3 regions of the Bradyrhizobium sp. HKCCYLRH3073 genome follow, and region 1 is predicted to be linked to each of the others. Evidence: predicted binding sites of a transcription regulator. Region 1 holds the regulator's gene; each other region holds the start of a gene.
The links. Region 1 encodes LexA, which represses DNA repair genes until DNA is damaged. Its sites were predicted from a motif close to TGTTCNNNNTGTGTTCNG; they were not measured.
Positions count from the first base shown of each region.

Region 2: the regulator LexA is predicted to act here: its motif matches at 2,702-2,719, upstream of uvrA (excinuclease ABC subunit UvrA).
Region 3: the regulator LexA is predicted to act here: its motif matches at 4,475-4,492, upstream of ACQR1X_RS01750 (PA0069 family radical SAM protein).

Region 1 covers NZ_JBNPUD010000007.1:22,873-29,918, forward strand. The annotation lists gene ACQR1X_RS17620 (LysR family transcriptional regulator) at 1-395, shown strand, start outside; gene ACQR1X_RS17625 (molybdopterin molybdotransferase MoeA) at 610-1,821, shown strand; gene lexA (transcriptional repressor LexA) at 2,027-2,725, shown strand; gene ACQR1X_RS17635 (hypothetical protein) at 3,016-3,456, shown strand; gene ACQR1X_RS17640 (hypothetical protein) at 3,626-3,883, shown strand; gene ACQR1X_RS17645 (ComEC/Rec2 family competence protein) at 3,838-6,141, opposite strand; gene ACQR1X_RS17650 (hypothetical protein) at 6,284-6,496, shown strand; gene ACQR1X_RS17655 (glutamine--tRNA ligase/YqeY domain fusion protein) at 6,527-7,046, opposite strand, start outside.
Region 2 covers NZ_JBNPUD010000003.1:646,571-653,616, forward strand. The annotation lists gene ACQR1X_RS10585 (outer membrane protein) at 1-649, shown strand, start outside; gene ACQR1X_RS10590 (outer membrane protein) at 862-1,602, shown strand; gene ACQR1X_RS10595 (outer membrane protein) at 1,889-2,533, shown strand; gene uvrA (excinuclease ABC subunit UvrA) at 2,811-5,804, shown strand; gene ACQR1X_RS10605 (DUF1963 domain-containing protein) at 5,962-6,258, opposite strand; gene ACQR1X_RS10610 (hypothetical protein) at 6,386-6,712, opposite strand; gene ACQR1X_RS10615 (hypothetical protein) at 6,945-7,046, opposite strand, start outside.
Region 3 covers NZ_JBNPUD010000001.1:387,787-394,832, reverse strand. The annotation lists gene ACQR1X_RS01770 (uracil-DNA glycosylase) at 1-5, shown strand, start outside; gene ACQR1X_RS01765 (glycosyltransferase family 39 protein) at 154-1,662, opposite strand; gene ACQR1X_RS01760 (ribonuclease HII) at 1,871-2,725, opposite strand; partial or broken gene ACQR1X_RS01755 (VOC family protein) at 2,802-3,255, opposite strand; gene ACQR1X_RS01750 (PA0069 family radical SAM protein) at 3,275-4,453, opposite strand; gene ACQR1X_RS01745 (phosphoketolase family protein) at 4,642-7,046, shown strand, end outside.

The DNA.
Region 1 (7,046 bases):
CGATGAAAACACCGATCGGCCTGGATGCCTATCTGTCGCTTCCGCACGCACTGGTGACGCTGACCAACAGCCTGCAGGGCTGCCTGGAGGCGGCGCTGGATGAGATCGGCACCGAGCTCAACGTGGTCTCGGCCTCCTCGGATTTCCTCAGCGTGCTGGCGACGGTGGCCGCGTCACCGGTGATCACCACGATCCCGACCCGGATGGCAAGGCTCTACGGACCCCGGTTTGGGCTGGCGCTCTGTCCGGCGCCGTTGAAGTTGCGGCTGCCGGCGGTCTCGATGGTCTGGCCGCTGCAGCTCGACCGCGATGCCGCATCGGTCTGGCTGCGGAACATGGTGGCAAACATCCTGCACACCACCGAGCGCGCCGCCTGTCGCGCGGCTGCCGGATAGCTCCGTCTGGACTCCGTGTGCACGTGAGCAGATCGCGACTGCCCCCCCCCGGCATGATTGCAGAGTTTCTCGCGCGATCGTGAGGCGGCGGGCCACGCGACGCACCTTCAGACGATCGGAAAGCCGGGAGCGGCTTAGGCTCTTGGCCACCCCGTGCGCGTTCGGTTAGAAGGCGATTCAGTCGATCTGCCCGTCTTCGTCCGAAGGTAATCCCATGGCCCTGATGCCGGTCTCCGATGCGTTGTCCGCGGTGCTCGCCGGCACCGAGCCGCTGGCTGAGGAAATGGTCGGGCTGGACGAGGCCTATCACCGCATCCTGGCCCGCGACCTCGCGGCGCTGCGGACGCAGCCGCCCGAGGCGATGTCGGCGATGGATGGCTATGCGGTGCGCGCGGCCGACGCAGCCAAGGCCAAGGCGCGGCTGAAGGTGATCGGCGAGGTCGCGGCGGGACGGCCGTTCGATCGCGTGGTCGGGCCCGGCGAGGCGGCGCGGATCTTCACCGGCGGCGTTGTCCCCGCAGGCGCCGACGCGGTGGTGATCCAGGAGGACACGATCGCCGAGGACGGCCATGTCGTGATCACCGAGGCCGCGATCACAGGCCGGCACATCCGGCCGGCCGGCGTCGACTTCCACCAGGGCATGGTGCTGCTGAAGGCCGGGCGCCGGCTCAGCGACCGCGACCTGTCCCTGGCGGCCAGCATGAATCATCCGGCGCTGCCGGTGCGGCGGCGGCCGAAGGTGGCGCTGCTCGCCACCGGCGACGAGCTGGTGATGCCGGGCTCGACGCCCGGCCCGGGGCAGATCGTCTATTCCAACGGCTACGCGCTGCGGGCGCTGGTGCGCAGCGAGGGCGCGACGCCGATCGATCTCGGCATCGCCGCGGATACGATGGCGGCGACGGTCGCTGGAATCCGGCGCGCCCGCGCGGCAGAGGCCGACGTCCTGATCACGACCGGCGGCGCCTCGGTCGGCGATCACGACCTGGTCAAGCAGGCGCTGGAGGCCGAGGGCGTCGAAATGGCGTTCTGGAAGATCGCGATGCGGCCGGGCAAGCCGATGATGCACGGACGGCTCGGCGACATCAGGGTGATCGGACTGCCCGGCAATCCGGTGTCGTCCTATGTCTGCGCCATCCTGTTCATGGTGCCGCTGATTCGGCGCCTGCTCGGCCGCGACGAGGCCGTGATGCCGCGCGAGACCGCCCTGCTCGGCCGCGAGTTGGGGGCGAACGATTCGCGCGAGGACTATCTGCGGGCGCAGCTCGAGGAGCGCGCCGACGGCACGCTGGTAGCCACCCCAGTGAGCCAGCAGGATTCGTCGCTGCTCGGGAACCTCGCGCTGTCGCAGGCGCTGGTGATCCGGCCGGCGTTTGCGCCGAAGGCGCCTGCCGGCAGCCCGTGCGAGATCCTGCGCCTGCCGAACTGAGCCGCTTCCCCGGTAAAGCCCGGTCCGTTCATCATATTTTTAGGATTGCGGAACACACATCGAACATATAGTGTCCGTTCATGATTTGTTTTTAGTATGTTGCGGGCGACGCGATGACGGTCCGACTCCAGGGCGCTCTCAGCCGGCTTGTGCTCAAGGCGCAGCTCCTGGACTCGGACAACAACAAACCGGGGACCAGGTCGAAATGCTGACGCGCAAACAGTACGAACTTCTGCGGTTCATCAACGAGCGGCTCAAGGAAGCCGGCGTGCCGCCGTCCTTCGACGAGATGAAGGATGCGCTCGATCTGCGTTCGAAGTCCGGCATTCATCGCCTGATCACGGCGCTCGAGGAGCGTGGCTTCATCCGCCGGCTGCCGAATCGCGCCCGCGCGATCGAGGTGATCAAGCTGCCCGAGCTGTCGCAGGCCGCGGGCAACCGTCGCGGCTTCACGCCGTCGGTGATCGAAGGCAATCTCGGCAAGGTGCGCACCAGCACTCCCGCGCTAGACGATGGCGAGCGCCCTGTCGCGGTGCCGGTGATGGGCCGCATCGCCGCCGGTACCCCGATCGAGGCGCTGCAGACGCGCAGCCACACCATCAGCGTGCCTGCCGACATGCTCGGCAACGGCGATCACTATGCGCTCGAGGTGCGCGGCGACTCGATGGTCGATGCCGGCATCCTCGACGGTGACATGGCGCTGATCCAGCGCAACGAGACCGCCGACACCGGCGACATCGTGGTGGCGCTGATCGACGATGAGGAAGCGACCTTGAAGCGCTTCCGCCGCCGCGGCGCATCGATCGCGCTCGAGCCGGCCAACACCGCCTACGAGGTGCGCATCCTGCCGCCGAACCGGGTGAAGATCCAAGGCAAGCTGGTCGGGCTGTACCGCAAGTACTGATCGCGAATGGGATCGGTCGATCGGCGGCGGGCGCACGCGCTGTCGCCGCCGAGCGAGAAGCCAGCCAAGCTGGAAGCAGCCAGCAAAATACGCCACACGCGAATGCACTTCATGATGTGCAGCGCGGCATGCTCAAACGCTTGTGATCGGCCGCGGGCACACGCGATGCAGATCAGCGCAGAATTGCCGCGAAGCGCGCGCTAACATCACCATCGATGTCCACTCTGATAGAGGCCTGCGCCTGTCCGGGGGGAGCGTGGGTCGGCTATCTCTCAACGAGGAGCGATCCGATGTGTGACTACAGCCTCCATGCGGTTGCGTCCCGTCCCGCCAAGGTCGGCGAGACGTTGATCTCGATGACCTTCCGTGGCACCGCCACCCGCGGCTTCGCCCTGGAGAGCGAGCCGACCGTCGCAGTCTGCATGATGCCCGGCACCGAGTTGGCCTTCGCCGAGGACGTCCGCTACGACAGCCGCTGGCTCTGGACCCGGACGATCCGCGAGCGCGTCGCAAAGTTCAACAGCATCGAGACCCACATTCCCGATCGCCATCACGACGCGATCGAGTTCGCCGACGGCCGCCACGTGCTGGTGACCCAGCTCTGCGAGGGCCAGCGCGTCACCGTGCTGCAATTGCCGGTCAGCAAGCAGCCGGCAGAGCGTCGCCCGGACATCGGCGAGGACGTGCCGACGTCGCATGCCACACCGATTCGCCGCATCAGCATCACCTGAGGGCCTGCGCGTCGGCATTTCTGTCGGTCGTGAGCGCGCTTTCGACGGTGGGAGACTTGGTCAACTTGGGTTCTGCAAGCGCAAAGTCCTCTCGGGCGAACGTCCGGCATCGCATCGGATAGGAACGACATCCCTCGGCCGGCATTGTTTGCCGGGGGAGCTTGCCGCCGTGGTCAACAAGATCGATTGGAACAAGGCCGGACGGATCACCGAGCCCGGCCGCTACATGCTTGCGTTCGGATGGCTGACGGTCACGGCTGATGACGTCGCCATCTGGCAACGCTATCCGGGCGCCGCGTTCACGCTGGTCGAAGGTCCATCGCTGTTCGATGGACCAGACGACACCGAGTATCATCTCGGCACGTTCGAGCTGCCCGGCACTCAATCCTGCTCGCTCTGCTCGGTCTCCGGCGGCGTCGCGTCCTGAAGCGGCGCGGCCGGCGCACGCGGCGTCAGCGTCGTGTCGAACGCGCCGGCCTCGGCGGGTGCCGGCCACCATGGGCGGTCGGTGCCGCCGGCACGCGCCGGCGTCACGGCGAAGCCTATGCCCTGCTGCACCAGCAACAAGGCGCCCTGCTGCCGCAGCCGCTCGCGATCGATCACGGCCGCCGCGCAGGATGACGGCGCGGCGCGCGCGGTGACGATCAGCGCGACACGGGCGCAATCGTCGGCGAGCGCCTCAGCGCGCAAGGTCATGGCGGCGAAGCGGCCGTCGGCCATCGCGACCACGCAGCCCGCCTCGTCGCAGGAGACGCCATCGGCGAGCGAGGCGTCCGCCGGCAGCCGGGCATCGGCGTCGGCCGCGAGCCACTCCTTGGTGGCGAACACATCCTTGCCGGCGCGCATCACATGCAGGCGTCCGTCACGGCCGCGCACCGCCACCGCGCGCCCATCGCCGGCGACCAGGACGTCGGGCAGCGGCGTCGCGGCCGCCCAGGCGGTGGCGGCCAAAAGCCCCATGGCGCCCAACCAGCGCAGCGGTGTGCGCAGCAGGCCGATCAGGATGACGCCCAGGCTGGCCAGGATCAGCGGGCCGATGCCGAAGGCCGGGATGCGCCCGACCGCGCCCGGCAGCGCCGCCACCCAGCGCGTCACCGCGATCATCCAGTCGATGCCGAGGCCCATCAGCGACCACCAGACGCCATCCAGGCCGAACGGCGCCGCCAGCAAGCCCATCAGGCCGGCCGGCATCACCAGCGCCGAGACCACCGGCATCGCCGCGAGATTGGCGAGCACGCCATAGGGCGTCACGCGATGGAAATGGAAGGCGGCATAGGGCGTGGTCGCGAGCCCCGCGATCAGCGAGGCCAGCAGCAGCATCGCAAGCTCGCGCCCGCCCCACAGCGCGACGCGCTGCGTCGTGGAGCTGTCCGGCGTCGCGAACAGCCTGGGCAGGCCGAACTGCACCAGCGCGACCAGGCCGAGCGTTGCCGCGAACGACATCTGGAAGCTCGGATGCACCAGCGCCTCGGGGGCTGCGATCAGCACGATCATCGCCGCGACCGCGAGCGTGCGGAAAGTGACGGCGCGGCGGTCGACCATGACCGCGATCAGCACCACGGCCGTCATGAAGAACGACCTCTGGGTCGCGACCTCCGCGCCTGAGAGCAACAGATAGAACGCCGCCGCGACCAGCGCCGCGGCCGCCGCCCATTTCTTGATCGGGAGGCTGACGGTAAGGCCGGGGATCAGCGCCAGCAGCGCGCGCACGGCGAAGAACACGACGCCGGCGACGACCGCCATGTGATAGCCGGAGATCGACAGCACATGGCCGAGGCCGGAGATGAACATCGCGTCGTTGACATCGGGCGTGATGGCGTCGCGCCGGCCGGTCAGCAGCGCGGTGGCAATCGCCCGCTCGTCACCCGACAGCCGGCCGCGGATGCGCGCATCGATCGCATCGCGCAGGCCCTGCATGGCCGCCGCATAGCCCAGGCCGAAGCCGGCGGCCTGCGGCGGCGGCGCCGTCGTGATCGCGCCCATCACGAAGCCGGAGGCGCCGATGCCCTGGAAGAACATGTCGCGCGCGAAGTCGTAGGATCCCGGCCGCACCGGGGCCATCGGCGGCAGCAGCCGCGCCTTGAGCTGCACGAAGCTGCCGACCTCGGGCGCCGTGCCCTTGCGCACCGCGAGCCGCACCCGCGCCAGCGTGATCGCGTTGCGCGGGCTCTCCATCGCGGTGACGCGCAGCACGATGCGGTCGCTGCGCTCGCGGATGTCGCGCGCCTCGACGAAGCCGGACAGCGCCACCGAATACAGCGGCCGCGCCAGCACCGGATGCGCCACCCGCGCGGTCTTGAGGGTCGCGGTGGCAAAGCCGCACGCCGCCGCCGCGATCATCACGGCCGCCGGAAACAGCCGATGCCGCCGCATCATGATGGCGACGAGGCAGAGCAGCGCCGCCGTGATGGCGGCGATCCAGAGCACAGGCTCGTGATCGGCGGTGAAATACAGCGCGATGCCGGCCCCGAATGCCACCGGCACCCAGGGCAGCAGCCGCCCCGCGCCGGCCTCCTCGGCCGCCCAGATCTTGAGGCGCGCGGCGAACGCCGATGACGCGCCGGGCCGGATCGCGGGCCAGCCGCCGGCCAGCGCGCCCCGCGGCGGCCAGACGTCGGCCATCACGCCCGCGATCCCGCGCCGCCCTCCTGGACGTCCTGCTGGCGGCCTGACCGGCTCCGCCATTGCCAACACCACCCGTGACCCGACCGGGCGGGAAGGCTATCGGAAGCTGCGCGAGGCCGCCTAGCAGAACGAAACGGGAATCCTGGCTTTCTGCACGCGCACCTGGCTTGGAACTTTTCGCATCGCACGCGCTTATTGGGGTATGGACGCTAAAGGTATTGACGACCCCTTCGCCGATCTCGCGCTCGAGAGGGCGATCCACCTCCGCTGGACTCTCCGGGACATCAAGGCCCACCGGCTCACGCTGTCCCCAGTCGCCGAGGAAGACCTCTCGCTCCTCGCCGAGCGCGGGCTCGTCGAGCTCACCGACGGTGTACCGACCCTGACGAACGCCGGCCAGGACGCGATCAGCTGAGCTGCAAGCGTCCCGCGGCTTCCGCTCGCCTCAGCCCTTGGCGACCTCCTTCGCAAACGTGTCGCGCAGGCCGATGGTACGATTGAACACGAGCTTGTCGGGCGTCGAGTCCGGATCGCGCACAAAGTAGCCCTGGCGCTCGAACTGCATCGGCGCATCCGAATTGCTCGCCGCGATCGCCGGCTCGATGCGCGCGTCGGTCAGGACCTCCAGCGAGTTCGGATTGAGATCGGCGGTGAAGTCGGCGGCGTTCGGACTCGGATTGGCGAACAGCTGATTGTAGAGGCGGATTTCGGCTTTCAGCGACTGCGCGGCCGGCAGCCAGTGCATCGTCGCCTTGACCTTGCGCCCGTCCGGCGCGTTGCCGCCCTTGGTCGCGGGATCGTAGGTGCAGCGCAGCTCGACGATCTCGCCGGCATCGTCCTTGATGACCTCGCGGCACTTGATGAAATAGGCGTAGCGCAGCCGCACCTCGTTGCCGGGCGACAGGCGGAAGAACTTCTTCGGCGGGTTCTCCATGAAGTCGTCCTGCTCGATATAGAGCTCGCGG
Region 2 (7,046 bases), on a different contig from region 1:
CGGGTTCTACCTCGGCGTCAATGGCGGCGCCGACTGGAGCCACAACTGCTGGACGCTCAATCGCGTCGGCGGCGTGCCGGTCGTGCCGACCCAGTCCGAAGGCTGCCACAATGCCTCGAGCGGACTCATCGGCGGCCAGGTCGGCTATCGCTGGCAGGCGGCGAGCTGGGTGTTCGGCGTCGAGGCCCAGGGCGACTGGACCGACCTGAAGTCGTCGAACGCGAGCACGGCTGCGCTGGCTGCAGGCATCACCAACACCACCAAGACCGATGCGATCGGCCTGTTCACCGGCCAGGTCGGCTATGCCTGGGGCAACGTGCTCTGGTACGTGAAGGGCGGCGCGGCCGTCACCCACAACAAATACACCGGCACGGCGAATGCGGCTGCGCCCTTCCCGGTCGGCACGCTGCTGGATTCCGCCAGCGAGACCCGCTGGGGCGGCACCGTCGGCACCGGCGTCGAGTTCGGCTTCGCGCCGAACTGGTCGGTCGCCGTCGAGTACGACCACCTGTTCATGGGCTCGCGCGACATCAGCTTCCCGGCCACCGCCACCGTGCTGTCGCGCGTCGACACCATCAAGCAGGACATCGACATGGCGACCGTCCGAGTGAACTATCGATTCGGAGCGCCGATGGGCACCCGCTACTGAAAAAAGCCGCCACTCGCGCGCATTCGGAAAGGCCGGCCTCCACGCCGGCCTTTTTCGTGTCAACAGCCCGGCAGCGTCGCGGCGTTTTTGTGCTAAATATATGATTTATAACGCTTTTTCGTTTCTGTGGCGGGCGCGTTACAGCGTCTCCGGGATGCCCTGTGTATGACTTGCCCATCGCTTGTCATTCCAACCTCCCGGGGGAGAATTTGATGAAGAAGTTGCTTGTGATCACGACGGCCCTCGCCGGCGTCGCGGCCGCCACGTCCGCGTCGGCGGCCGACATGGCGGCACGGCCCTACACCAAGGCGCCGCCCATGGTCGCGCAGATCCTGAGCTGGTCGGGCCTCTACGCCGGCATCCAGGGCGGCGGCGGCTGGGGCACCAGCAAGGAAACCTTCCTTGGCCGCTTCAATGCGCCGGGCTTCCTGGGCACCCAGAACTACAACACCAATGGCGGCTTCGTCGGCGGCGTGCTCGGCTACAATTGGCAGGTCGACAACGTCGTGTTCGGCCTCGAAGGCGACTATCACTGGGCCGACATCAACGGCCGCTCCGCAGTGGTCAATGCCGGCGTGGGCGACACCTTCTTCACCAAGCTGACCAGCTTCGGCGACATCAAGGGCCGCCTCGGCTACGCCGCAGGTCCCGCTCTGTTCTTCGTCAGCGGCGGTGCCGCCGTGGGCCAGCTGCAGCACCGCTACGACGGCGTGCCAGGCAACGTCTTCAGCCAGACCACCACCCGCTGGGGCTACACGGTCGGGGCCGGCGCGGAATACATGTTCGCCCCGAACTGGTCGGCCAAGCTCGAGTACAACTATCTCGACTTCGGCAAGAGCGCGATCCAGTACAGCGCTTTCGCGACCAACCGCTCCGAGTGGAAGGACACCGTCCACACCGTCAAGGTCGGCCTCAGCTACCATTTCGGCGGCCCGGTCATTGCCAAATACTGATACCTGCAACCGACAGGTTCCGAGAAAGGCCGGCGAAAGCCGGCCTTTTTTGTTGCACCGATACCACCGTGCCGGCTCGCCACACACGGAACCAAGCAATTGAGTAACATAGGCTTTCTGGAACTGGGCCGTAAAAACGCGGTTTGGCCGCGAGTGTGTCTTCAGGGTGACGGTAATCCGTACGGAACCGGGCTATAGGAACCTCGTCAACTTGAACGGGTGAGTCTGTTTCGTGCGTAAGCTTATCGGTGCGATGCGGACTTCGAGGAATAAACTGGAGACTGGAATGAAGAAGATCTTGCTCGCGACCGTGGCCCTGGCCGCCCTGGCCGCTCCCGCTGCCGCCGCTGATCTCGCCGCACGCCCGACCTACACCAAGGCCCCGGTTCTCGCGCCGGTGCAGACCTGGACCGGTTTCTACATCGGTGCGATGGGTGGCTACGCCAATGAGGACGCCGACTTTGCGGCCATGAAGGGCGGCTTCGCCGGTGGCACCGTCGGCTACAACTGGCAGCAGGGTGCTGTCGTGTTCGGCCTCGAGGCCGATGCTGCCTGGGCTGACATCAATGCCTCCGTCGGCGCGCTTGGCGTGACCGCCGAATCGAAGATCCGTGACTGGGGCACCGTCCGTGGCCGCATCGGTTACGCCTTCGGCCCGACCCTGCTGTACGCCACCGGCGGTTACGCCTGGGCGGACAACCGCATCTCGCTGACGGCTCCGGGCGTCGCCGTTTCGGACAGCAAGATCCACTCGGGCTGGACCGTCGGCGCAGGCGTCGAGTACATGTTCGCCCCGAACTGGTCGCTGAAGGGCGAGTACCTCTACAAGAGCTTCGGTGGCGAGAGCTACACCTTCACCGGCCTCGGCACGCTCGCGACCGGCACGCTCAACGTGCATTCCGGTCAGGTCGGCATCAACTACCACTTCTAAGAACGTCGCCTCCGGGCCAACGCACACAGCCTCCGCTCTGCCAGAGCGGAGGCTTTTTCTTTGCGGGATCGCGCACAGGGCCGGACGGAACCGGCAGCCTCCTGCCAATCGCTGCCATTCCCTGAGCGCATTGTTGATGATTCGCTGACGGTACTGGAAATCCGGCCGCGTTCTTCCTACGTTCCGACGATACCTTTTCCCTCTGGCGTCCGATGGCCGGCTCCCGGCAGAACGCGCCTGCAACAATGGCGCGGTCTCGCGCCGTGGGACGATCGTCATGGATGAAGTGCTCAAGGCCAAGCAGCGCGCGCAAGCCAACCAGTCGAGCCTGCGGGCCATCACCATCCGCGGCGCCCGCGAGCACAATCTGAAAAACATCGACGTCGAGATCCCGCGCGACAGGCTGGTGGTGTTCACCGGGCTGTCCGGCTCCGGCAAATCCTCGCTCGCCTTCGACACCATCTATGCCGAGGGCCAGCGCCGCTACGTCGAATCGCTGTCGGCCTATGCGCGCCAGTTCCTCGAGATGATGCAGAAGCCGGATGTCGACCAGATCGACGGCCTGTCGCCGGCGATCTCGATCGAGCAGAAGACGACCTCGAAGAACCCGCGCTCGACGGTGGGCACCGTCACCGAGATCTACGACTACATGCGCCTGCTGTGGGCGCGCGTCGGCGTGCCCTACTCGCCCGCGACCGGCCTGCCGATCGAGAGCCAGACCGTCTCGCAGATGGTCGACCGCGTGCTGGCGCTGCCCGAAGGCACCCGCCTCTATCTGCTGGCGCCGGTCGTGCGCGGCCGCAAGGGCGAGTACAAGAAGGAGCTCGCCGAATATCTCAAGAAGGGCTTTCAGCGCGTCAAGATCGACGGCACCTTCCATGAGCTCGCCGAGGCGCCCACGCTCGACAAGAAGTTCCCGCACGACATCGACGTCGTCGTCGATCGCATCGTCGTGCGCCCCGACATCGGCCAGCGCCTCGCCGAGAGCTTCGAGACCGCGCTGAAGCTCGCCGAGGGCCTGGCAGTCGTTGAGTTCGCCGATGCGCCCGCCGCGACGGCGCCAGCCGAGGAAAAGGAAAAGAAGAAGACCGCCAAGATCCACGACAAGAGCGGGCCCGAGCGCATCCTGTTCTCCGAGAAGTTCGCCTGCCCGGTGTCCGGCTTCACCATCCCCGAGATCGAGCCGCGGCTGTTCTCGTTCAACAACCCCTATGGCGCGTGCCCCGAATGCGGCGGCCTCGGCGTCGAGCAGCACGTCGATGCCGACCTCGTGATCCCCGACAAGGACGTCACGCTGCGCAAGGGCGCGATCGCGCCGTGGGCCAAGTCGTCATCGCCCTACTACCTGCAGACGCTGACCGCGCTGGGGAAGTTCTACAAGTTCACGCTCGACACCAAGTGGAAGGATCTGCCGAAGAAGACGCAGAACGCGCTGCTGCACGGCTCCGGCGACGACGAGATCAAGTTCACCTATGAGGACGGCGTTCGCGCCTACGACACCAAGAAGCCGTTCGAGGGCGTCATCACCAACATCGAGCGCCGCTTCCGCGAGACCGAGAGCGAATGGGCGCGCGAGGAGCTCGGCAAGTACTTCAACGACGTGCCCTGCGCCGGCTGCAAAGGCTTCCGGCTGAAGCCCGAGGCGCTGTGCGTCAAGGTCGGCGGCAAGCACATCGGCGAAATCAGCGATCTCTCCGTCAAGGCTGCCGGCGAATGGTTTGCCGAGGTGCCAAAGGCCCTGAACGCGCAGCAGACCGAGATCGCCACCCGCATCCTCAAGGAGATCCGCGACCGCCTGACCTTCCTGCTCGATGTCGGCCTAAACTACCTGACCCTGGCGCGCTCCTCCGGCACCTTGTCCGGCGGCGAGAGCCAGCGCATCCGCCTGGCCTCGCAGATCGGCTCGGGGCTGACGGGTGTGCTCTACGTGCTGGACGAGCCGTCGATCGGCCTGCACCAGCGCGACAATGCCCGCCTGCTCGACACGCTGAAGCGGCTGCGCGACCTCGGCAACACCGTGATCGTGGTCGAGCATGACGAGGATGCCATTCGCCTCGCCGACTACGTGCTCGACATCGGCCCCGGCGCCGGCACCCATGGCGGCAACATCGTCGCCGAGGGCACGCCGGCCGAGATCATGCGCAATCCGGCGTCGCTGACCGGCAAATATCTCACCGGCGAGCTCGAGGTCGAGGTGCCCGAGCGGCGGCCGCCGAACCATCGCCGCACCATCAAGGTCGTCAACGCCCGCGGCAACAATCTCAAGAACGTCTCGGCCGAGATTCCGCTCGGCCTGTTCACGGCGATCACCGGCGTGTCCGGCGGCGGCAAGTCGACGCTGCTGATCGACACGCTGTACAAGGCGATCGCGCGCAAGCTCAACGGCGCCAACGAGGCGGCGGCGCCGCACGACCGCATCGAGGGCCTGGAGCACATCGACAAGATCATCGACATCGACCAGTCGCCGATCGGCCGCACGCCGCGCTCCAACCCCGCGACCTATACCGGCGCGTTCACGCCGATCCGCGAATGGTTCGCCGGCCTGCCCGAATCCAAGGCGCGCGGCTACGAGCCCGGCCGGTTCTCGTTCAACGTCAAGGGCGGCCGCTGCGAAGCCTGCCAGGGCGACGGCGTCATCAAGATCGAGATGCACTTCCTGCCCGACGTCTACGTCACCTGCGACGTCTGCAAGGGCAAGCGCTACAACCGCGAGACGCTCGACGTGCTGTTCAAGGGCAAGTCGATCGCCGACGTGCTAGACATGACCGTCGAGGAGGCCGCCGAGTTCTTCAAGGCGGTGCCGCGCGTGCGCGACACCTTCGAGACCCTGCGCCGCGTCGGCCTCGACTACATCCATGTCGGCCAGCAGGCCACCACGCTCTCCGGCGGCGAGGCGCAGCGCGTCAAGCTCGCCAAGGAGCTGTCCAAGCGCGCCACCGGCCGCACGCTCTACATCCTCGACGAGCCCACGACCGGCCTGCACTTCCACGACGTCAAGAAGCTCCTGGAGGTGCTGCACGAGCTGGTCGCCCAGGGCAACACGGTGGTCGTCATCGAGCACAATCTCGAGGTCATCAAGACCGCCGATTGGGTCATCGACCTCGGCCCCGAAGGCGGCGACGGCGGCGGCGAGATCGTCGCCTGGGGCCCGCCCGAGGACATCGTGAAGGCCCCGCGCAGCTACACCGGGCGGTTCCTGAAGCCGGTGCTGGAGAAGTCGGCCAAGCCGAAGAAGCGCAGCCGCGGCGCCGCGAGCGAGGCGGCGGAGTAGTTCCGTCGCGCCGTCATTGCGAGCGAAGCGAAGCAATCCAGAGCCGGGCGCGAGACTCTGGATCGCTTCGTCGCTCCGCTCCTCGCGATGACGGTCGGGACGACGGGCTCGTGCGCCATGCGAGAGGTCGCTGCTTGCACGGACCCTAGATCGTACATCAGTTCGATTGAACGAACGACTCCGACGCGTAGCAATCGAAGCACAGGAAGACGTAGATCATCCCGCAATCCGCGATACATATCTCGTCATTGATCGAATCGAGTTGACCGTAGAACGTCATCTTGACCCGGCAGGTCTTGCAGGTCGGCCATTCATCACCCTGGATGAAATCGGGGCTTCCACCGAGCCGGTGCCTGCGTCCGATCGGCTTTGGCGCCCATTTGAAAGGTGGCATTTCGCGCGCGACGTCATCCAACGGTTCAGGGACGAGCTGAAACGGCGGAATGACTTTCATGCGCGGGTCCGCTGGACTTCGAGGTTACAAGGCTTACCCAGCCTATCGTCTCCCCCCTGTAACGCAACGACAAAGCCCGCCGCTCAGCCAAGCGCGACGGGCTTCATCGTTGCTCTACCAACTCAACTCACCAGCGATAATACCCGCTGCGCGTGCCGTTGTTGTTGCCGCTTGGGCCGACGTCGCCCTGGGTCGAGCTCGGGGTCGGGTGGTTGGTGCCGTTGTAGCCGGCACCCCAGCCCGGGCCGTCATACTCGCCCGGCGCAACCGCGACGTAGCCTTCCTCATAGACCGGTCCGGGCGCCCAGGCGTAGGAATCGCGGTAGGCATAGGTGCTGGTGACCTGGCCACCATAGCCGTAGCCGCCGGGGCCGTACTCGCCGGCTGATGCGGCGGCGGTGCCGGCGACCAGCGTGACCGCGGTCAAAGCCGCCAAACCAAACATGCGTGTCATGAACTTGCTCCTTCGTTCCTAATTATCGCGGAGCAAACAACGTGAGGACCCCCGCGGTTCCGCGGCAGGTCAAGACAATGCTGCGACACAACGCTTCGCTCACATTGCCGCGATCAAATGATCCAACGCGGCTGTATCTTAGCGGCTCACTGCGGAAGAAAAGCCCGCCGCTCGTGTCCGGGCGGCGGGCTCGTCAACTTGACGCTGACTTATCTGAAAGCTCTGAAAGCGACTACCACTGACGATAGACGCCGGTCAGCGTGCCATTGTTGTTGCCAGACGGACCGACATCGCCCTGGGTCGAGCCCGGTGTCGGATGGTTGGTGCCGTTGTA
Region 3 (7,046 bases), on a different contig from region 1:
TCTGAGCGCCAGTCTCTCCACGTCATTGCGAGCGAAGCGCCTTGTCCGCCGAAGCCTTCTTGGGCGTAGGCAGACGCAATCCAGAGTCCCGCCCACGACTCTGGATTGCTTCGTCGCTGCGCTCCTCGCAATGACGGAGAGCGCGGCGAAGCGCTACGGCCCTTTCGGTCGCACGATCGCCCAGCCGATGCGCAGCACCGGCTGGCGGCCGTTGATCAGCCAGTCGAAGCTGCGCGGCACCTCCGGCACCAGCCCGGGAAAGCGCTGGGCGATCTCCGGCGGGGGGGTGCCGACCGTGTCGGAGGCGCGCCACACCACGACGCCGCCGCTCTCGGCGAATTTGGCCGGCGTGACCCAGGGTGTCCGCTGCGGGGTGGCATCGAGGAACAGATGCGCGCGGCGGCGGCCGAGCGCGACCAGGCTGGCGAGTTGCGGATCGCCGGCGACCGCCTGCAGCCGCTGGTTGGTACGGCGCTCGAAACTCTCGACGAAGAAACGGGAGATGTCGCGGGCCGGCATCGCCGTCGCGACCTCGCGGTCGCCGAGCAACGGCAGCACCACAGCGCTGCCCGCCGCGAGGATGGCGGGCGCGGCGACCGCAACCGCCCAGACCAGGCGCAGCAGCCGCTGCCGCCGCAGATAGATCAGATCGCCCGACGCGACCACCAGGGCAAGGCCGACCATGGTCAGGGTCACGGCAGTGCCGCCGTACATGGTCGGGAGGCCGAACAGAGCGGAGATCAGACTGCCCGCCAGCGCTGGTGCAATCGCGAAGCAATAGACGAAGTCGCGCGCGAGCGGCGGCACCGAGCGGCGATAGATGATCGGCGCATCGGTCTCGCCGCGATCGATCCAGCCGGCGTCGAGCAGCACCAGCAACAGCACGGCCGAGATCGCCAGCAGCAGTGCCCCCGCCAGCGCGAGCCAATGCCAGGCGCGCACCGAGAGCTCGGCGAGAACGGGCAGCGCCGGCAGCCCGACGCTGTCGGAACGCAGCACGAAAATGAGATAAGGCAGCGCCAGCGCCACCACCACAAGCAGCGCGAATAGCGGATCGAACGAACGCAGCACGCGGCGGCCCTGCGCGGTCGAGACCACGAAGCCCGCGATCAGCAGCAGCAGGCCGGCGGCGGCCGGCGTGGTCAGCAGCAGCAGGCCGGCCTCGATCGACCAGGCAAACCAGGCGTTGCGCCGGCCCTCGCCGAGAATCCGCCAGCTATGGAGCAGCAGCAACGCCCAGAGCGGACGCGCCAGCACCTCCGGACCGAATTCCAGCGTGGGCGCACCGAACGCGGTGATCGTCATGGTCAGCAGCACGGCGAGCACCGCCTGCTGGCCGCCGACGATCGCCGCCGCGAGGAGATACATCACCCACAGACTGAGCGCCGAGCACAGCACGGCCAGCACGTAGACGCCGAGCAGATGACCGCCGGCGAGGCGATAGGCGATGTCCGACAACCAGAATGACAGTGGCGGGCCGAGATCGGTGCCGACCTGGTACTCGCGTCCGAACGCGATCGTGGTGGCAAGCTGGCCGGGCGGGCTGCGATAGAACAGCACGGCCACGCCGAGCCACATCAGGGCCTGGCACAGCACCACGATGACGACGACCAGCCGCGGCCTTGCGCGGATCAGTTCGACAACCAGTGACGTGAAACGCATGAACGGCTGGATCGCTTAGCTGGATCGCTGAGGACGTCGAAGAGACCGGCAGGACCGTCGCTCATCCGCAGCAGCCTCGCTGTCCGACGCCCGCAATCGATACCGCATGATCGAGGCGCACAAGACCGCCCCCGCTGCGAGGAGTGACAATTCGTGCCGGTTCGCTATCTCAAGCTTTAAGACCGCTGCGCGATCGAGGCAACCAGCATCAGGCCCCGAGAGAGATTTCGGTGGATGTGACCACGGTTACCTCTGCGAAAAGGTCGGGCTCCGGCGCCTCGGTCCAGGGCTGATGCTTGCGCCGGGCGGCGACGACCGGTGCAAACAGGCTGCGATGATGTACCGAGGGGCCGAGCCGGTCCAATGCGGCGAGGTGTTCGGGCACAGCATACCCCTTGTGCTGCTCGAATCCGTAACCAGGGCAGTCCTGCGCCAGCGCGCACATCAGCCGGTCGCGCGTGACCTTGGCGACGATCGAGGCGGCCGCGATCGACATCACCAGACCATCGCCGCCGATCACCGCCTCGCAGCCGCAGTCGACGTCGATGCGGTCGCGACCGTCGACGAACACGTGCTTCGGCGCCTCGGGCAGCGCCCTCACGGCGCGAGACAGCGCCCACAGCGAGGCACGCAGGATGTTGTCGCGGTCGATTCGGGCCGGCGAGGCGACGGCCACCGCAAACGCAGACGTCTTGCAGATCTTGTCGAACAGCGCCTCGCGCTGCTCCGCGCTCAGCCGCTTGGAATCATCGAGCCCCTTCGGAATGCGCGCGGGATCGAGAATCACGGCAGCAGCGACCACCGGACCAGCCAGCGGCCCCCGTCCCGCCTCGTCGCAGCCCGCGACCGGCCAGATCCCCTGCTTCAGCAGCGCACGCTCCCGCCGGAAGCTCGGCGGCGCCACCGCGATGACGCCCTTGCCGAGCTTGGCGGCGGTCTTGCCCTTGGCGCTCTGCGGCGCAGGCTTGGTCCCGGCCTTTGCAGCGGCGCTCTTCGCCACGGCACCGCTGGCGGCCTTCGCCCTGCCCGGTTTCTTTGACTGATCGCGAATCATGGCCGGCATGGTGCGGAACGGCCCGCGGCGGTGCAACCCGAGCGGACCTCAATTCCCCGCTATTCGCACCCTCTCCAGCAACCGGCTACGCTGGCAGATGCACCCGATCATCGTCGCCGACATCGATTCCCGGCGCCACCACCACTTCCCAGACATGACCGTCCGGATCGGCAAAATAGCCGCTGTAACCGCCATAGATAGTCGGTCCGTTGCGCGAGCTTCAGCAGCAGCGCGCCCTTCTCCACTGCCGACGCGAGCGCCGCACCGACCTCAGCCTCCGAACGGCAGTTCCATGCCAGCGTCACGCCGCGGAATGCCTGCGGCCGCGGCGTGTCCGGTATACCCGCGTCGTGGGCGAGCGCGCTCCGCGGGTACAGCGCCAGCACCGTCCCGCCAGTGTCGAAGAATGCCACTTCCTCGCCGGTCGCGCGGAATTTTCTGACGAAGCCGAGCGATGCATAGAAGGCGATGCTCCGCCGCATCTCGGATACACCGAGTGTGATGACGGTGAACCGCGGGATAACCGCACCTGCACTCATCGCGCCACCTCCACACATGTCAGAACAGGCTGAGCTGCTGCCCGCCGCCCTTCGGCCGGACGAAATGATCGGTCGTCAGCTTGGTCCGGCGCTTGTTCAGCCCCAGCTTTTCGCAGGCGATCTCGAAGCGGCGGCCGATCATCCAGGCCATCGGGCCTGTCCCCTTCATCCGCGTGCCCCATTGCGAGTCGTAATCGCGGCCGCCGCGCATGTCGCGGATCAGGGTGAAGACGTGGCGGTAGCGGTCGGGATAATGCTCGAGCAGCCATTCGCGGAACAGGTCGCGCACCTCCAGCGGCAGCCGCAGCAGCACATAGGAGGCTTCCTTGACCCCGGCATGGGCGGCGGCATCGAGGATGCGCTCGATCTCGCTGTCATTGAGCGCCGGGATCACCGGCGCCACCATCACCGTCGTCGGGATGCCAGCCTTCGAGAGCGCCTGCAGCGCCTCCAGCCGCTTCGATGGCGTCGACGCCCGCGGCTCCATGGTGCGCGCCAGCTTCGGATCCAGCGTGGTCACTGATATCGCGACCTTCGCCAGGTTCTTCTTGGCCATCCGCGCCAGGATGTCGGCATCACGCATCACCAGCGCCGACTTCGTGACGATCCCGACGGGATGGCCAACCTTTTCCAGCACCTCGAGGATGCCGCGCATGATCTTCCGCTCGCGCTCGATCGGCTGGTAGGGATCGGTGTTGGTCCCGATCGCGATCATCCGCGGCTCGTAGCCGCTGGCCGCGAGCTCCTTCTCCAGGAGAGCGGGCGCATCCGGCTTCACGAACAGCTTGGATTCGAAGTCGAGGCCAGGCGACAGCCCGAGAAACGCATGGGTCGGCCGCGCGAAGCAGTAGACACAGCCGTGCTCGCAGCCGCGATACGGATTGATCGAGCGATCGAAACCGATGTCCGGCGAGTCGTTGCGGGTGATGACCTTGCGCGAGGTATCGGTCGCGACCGTGGTCTTGAACGGCGGCAGATCTTCGAGGCTCTGCCAGCCGTCGTCGAAGACAACGCGCGCCTCCGCCTCGTAGCGGCCGCTCGCATTGGATTGTGCACCCCGGCCGCGGCGCCGGCCCCGTTCGATGGCGACCGCGAGTTCCGGGAAGTCCTTGTCAGGACCGAAAGAAGGCGCGCCCGCCGGCTCGGAGGGCACCGGGACCGGCGGGCGCTTGAGGGCATGTGAAGATGCTCGGCTCATGGCCAAGACATAGCACACAAAAAGAACATTACAAGAACAAAAGAGAACATCTGCGTGGTGGTTCTGAGCCGGCGCAAGGCCAACCATCACATTCCCGTTCTATCCTCGCAGCGCACTGGAACGGGACGGTGCGGCGTTACTCTAATGCACTCTCCCGCGGGCGCGAAGCGGACGGCAAGCGAGGTTACATGAACATCACGTCTTCCCACCAGACGATCCCGGCCGATGATCTCGACCTGCTCGACCGCTACTGGCGTGCGGCCAATTATCTCTCGGTCGGGCAGATCTATCTGCTCGACAACCCGCTGCTGCGCGAGCCGCTGAAAGCGGAGCACGTCAAGCCGCGCCTGCTCGGCCACTGGGGGACGACGCCCGGACTGAATTTCATCTACGCCCATCTCAATCGCGCCATCCAGGCCCAGGATCTCAGCGTCATCTATATCTGCGGTCCCGGCCATGGCGGTCCGGGCATGGTCGCAAACACCTATCTCGAAGGCACATACAGCGAGATCTATCCGGATATCACGGGCGATGCCGATGGCCTGCGCAAGCTGTTCCGGCAGTTCTCCTTCCCTGGCGGCATTCCGAGCCATGCGGCGCCGGAAACGCCGGGCTCGATCCATGAAGGCGGCGAGCTCGGCTACGCGCTGGTGCACGCCTATGGCGCGGCGTTCGATAATCCCGATCTGATCGTGGCCTGCGTGGTCGGCGACGGCGAGGCCGAGACCGGCCCGCTCGCCGCGTCCTGGCATTCGAACAAGTTCCTGAACCCGGCCCATGACGGCGCGGTGCTGCCGATCCTGCATCTCAACGGCTACAAGATCGCCAATCCCACCGTGCTCGGCCGCATGGGCGACGCCGAGCTCAAATGCCTGTTCGAAGGTTACGGTTATGAGCCGCTGTTCGTCGAAGGCGCCGAGCCCAAGCCGATGCATCGGCAGATGGCGGACGCGCTCGATGTCGCGCTCGCAAGCATCCGCTCGATCCAGCAGAATGCGCGTCAGCCGGATGCAACGATCCAACGGCCGCGCTGGCCGATGATCGTGCTGCGCAGCCCGAAGGGCTGGACGGGCCCGAAGGAGGTCGACGGCCTCAAGGTCGAAGGTTTCTGGCGTGCCCACCAGGTGCCGATCGCCAATCCGCGCGGCAAGCCGGAGCATCTCGCGCTGCTCGAAGCCTGGCTGAAGAGCTACGAGCCGGACACATTGTTCGACGCGCAGGGCCGGCTGATGCCGGAGCTGCAGGCGCTGGCGCCGAAGGGCGCGCGGCGCATCGGCGCCAACCCGCACGCCAATGGCGGCTTGCTCAAGCGTGAGCTCAAGCTCCCAAACTACCAGCATTTTGCGGTCGACGTGTCCTCTCCGGGCCAGACCATCGCTGAAGCCACGCGCGAACTCGGCAAGTTCCTGCGCGACGTGATCACGCTGAATGCAGAGACACGCAACTTCCGCATCATGGGCCCGGACGAAACCGCCTCGAACCGGCTCGATGCCGTGTTCGAGGTCACCGAGCGGGTGTGGATGGAGGGCATCGAGCCCTACGACGTCCACCTCGCGCATGACGGCCGCGTCATGGAGGTGCTGAGCGAGCACCTCTGCCAGGGCTGGCTGGAAGGCTATCTGCTCACCGGCCGCCACGGCCTGTTCTCCTGCTACGAGGCGTTCATCCACATCGTCGATTCGATGTTCAACCAGCACGCCAAATGGCTGAAAGTGTCACGCGAGCTGCCGTGGCGGCGCCCGGTCGCGTCGCTGAACTATCTCCTGACCTCGCATGTCTGGCGGCAGGACCATAACGGCTTCAGCCACCAGGATCCGGGCTTCGTCGACCTCGTCGCCAACAAGAAGGCGGACATCGTCCGCATCTACTTCCCGCCGGATGCCAATACGCTGCTGTGGATCGCCGACCACTGCCTCCGCACCTATGACCGCATCAACGTCATCGTCGCCGGCAAGCAGCCTGCGCCGCAATGGCTGTCGATGCAGGATGCGGCCATCCATTGCGACGCCGGCATCGGCATCTGGTCGTGGGCCGGCACCGAGCCCGCCGACGAGGAGCCCGACGTGGTGATGGCCTGCGCCGGAGACGTCCCGACTTTGGAAACGCTCGCTGCCGTCGATCTGCTGCGCAAGGAATTGCCCGACCTCAAGATCCGCGTCGTCAACGTCGTTGACCTCATGACCCTGCAACCGAAGCAGGACCATCCGCACGGCCTCAGCGACCGCGACTTCGACAGCCTGTTCACGACCGACAAGCCGGTGATCTTCGCCTATCACGGCTATCCGTATCTAATCCATCGTCTCACCTACAGCCGCACCAACCATGCCGGCATGCACGTGCGCGGCTTCATCGAGGAAGGCACCACGACGACGCCGTTCGACATGGTCGTGCTCAACGAGCTCGACCGTTTCCACCTCGCCATCGAGGCGATCGAGCGCGTGCCCGGCCTCAGTGTGTCGGCGGCCCATGTGAAGCAGAAATTCCGCGACGCACTGATCGAGCATGCCCGCTACATCCGGGCGCATGGCGAGGACATGCCCGAGATCCGCGACTGGGTCTGGCCGAACAGCACCGGCGGCACCACGCCGACACA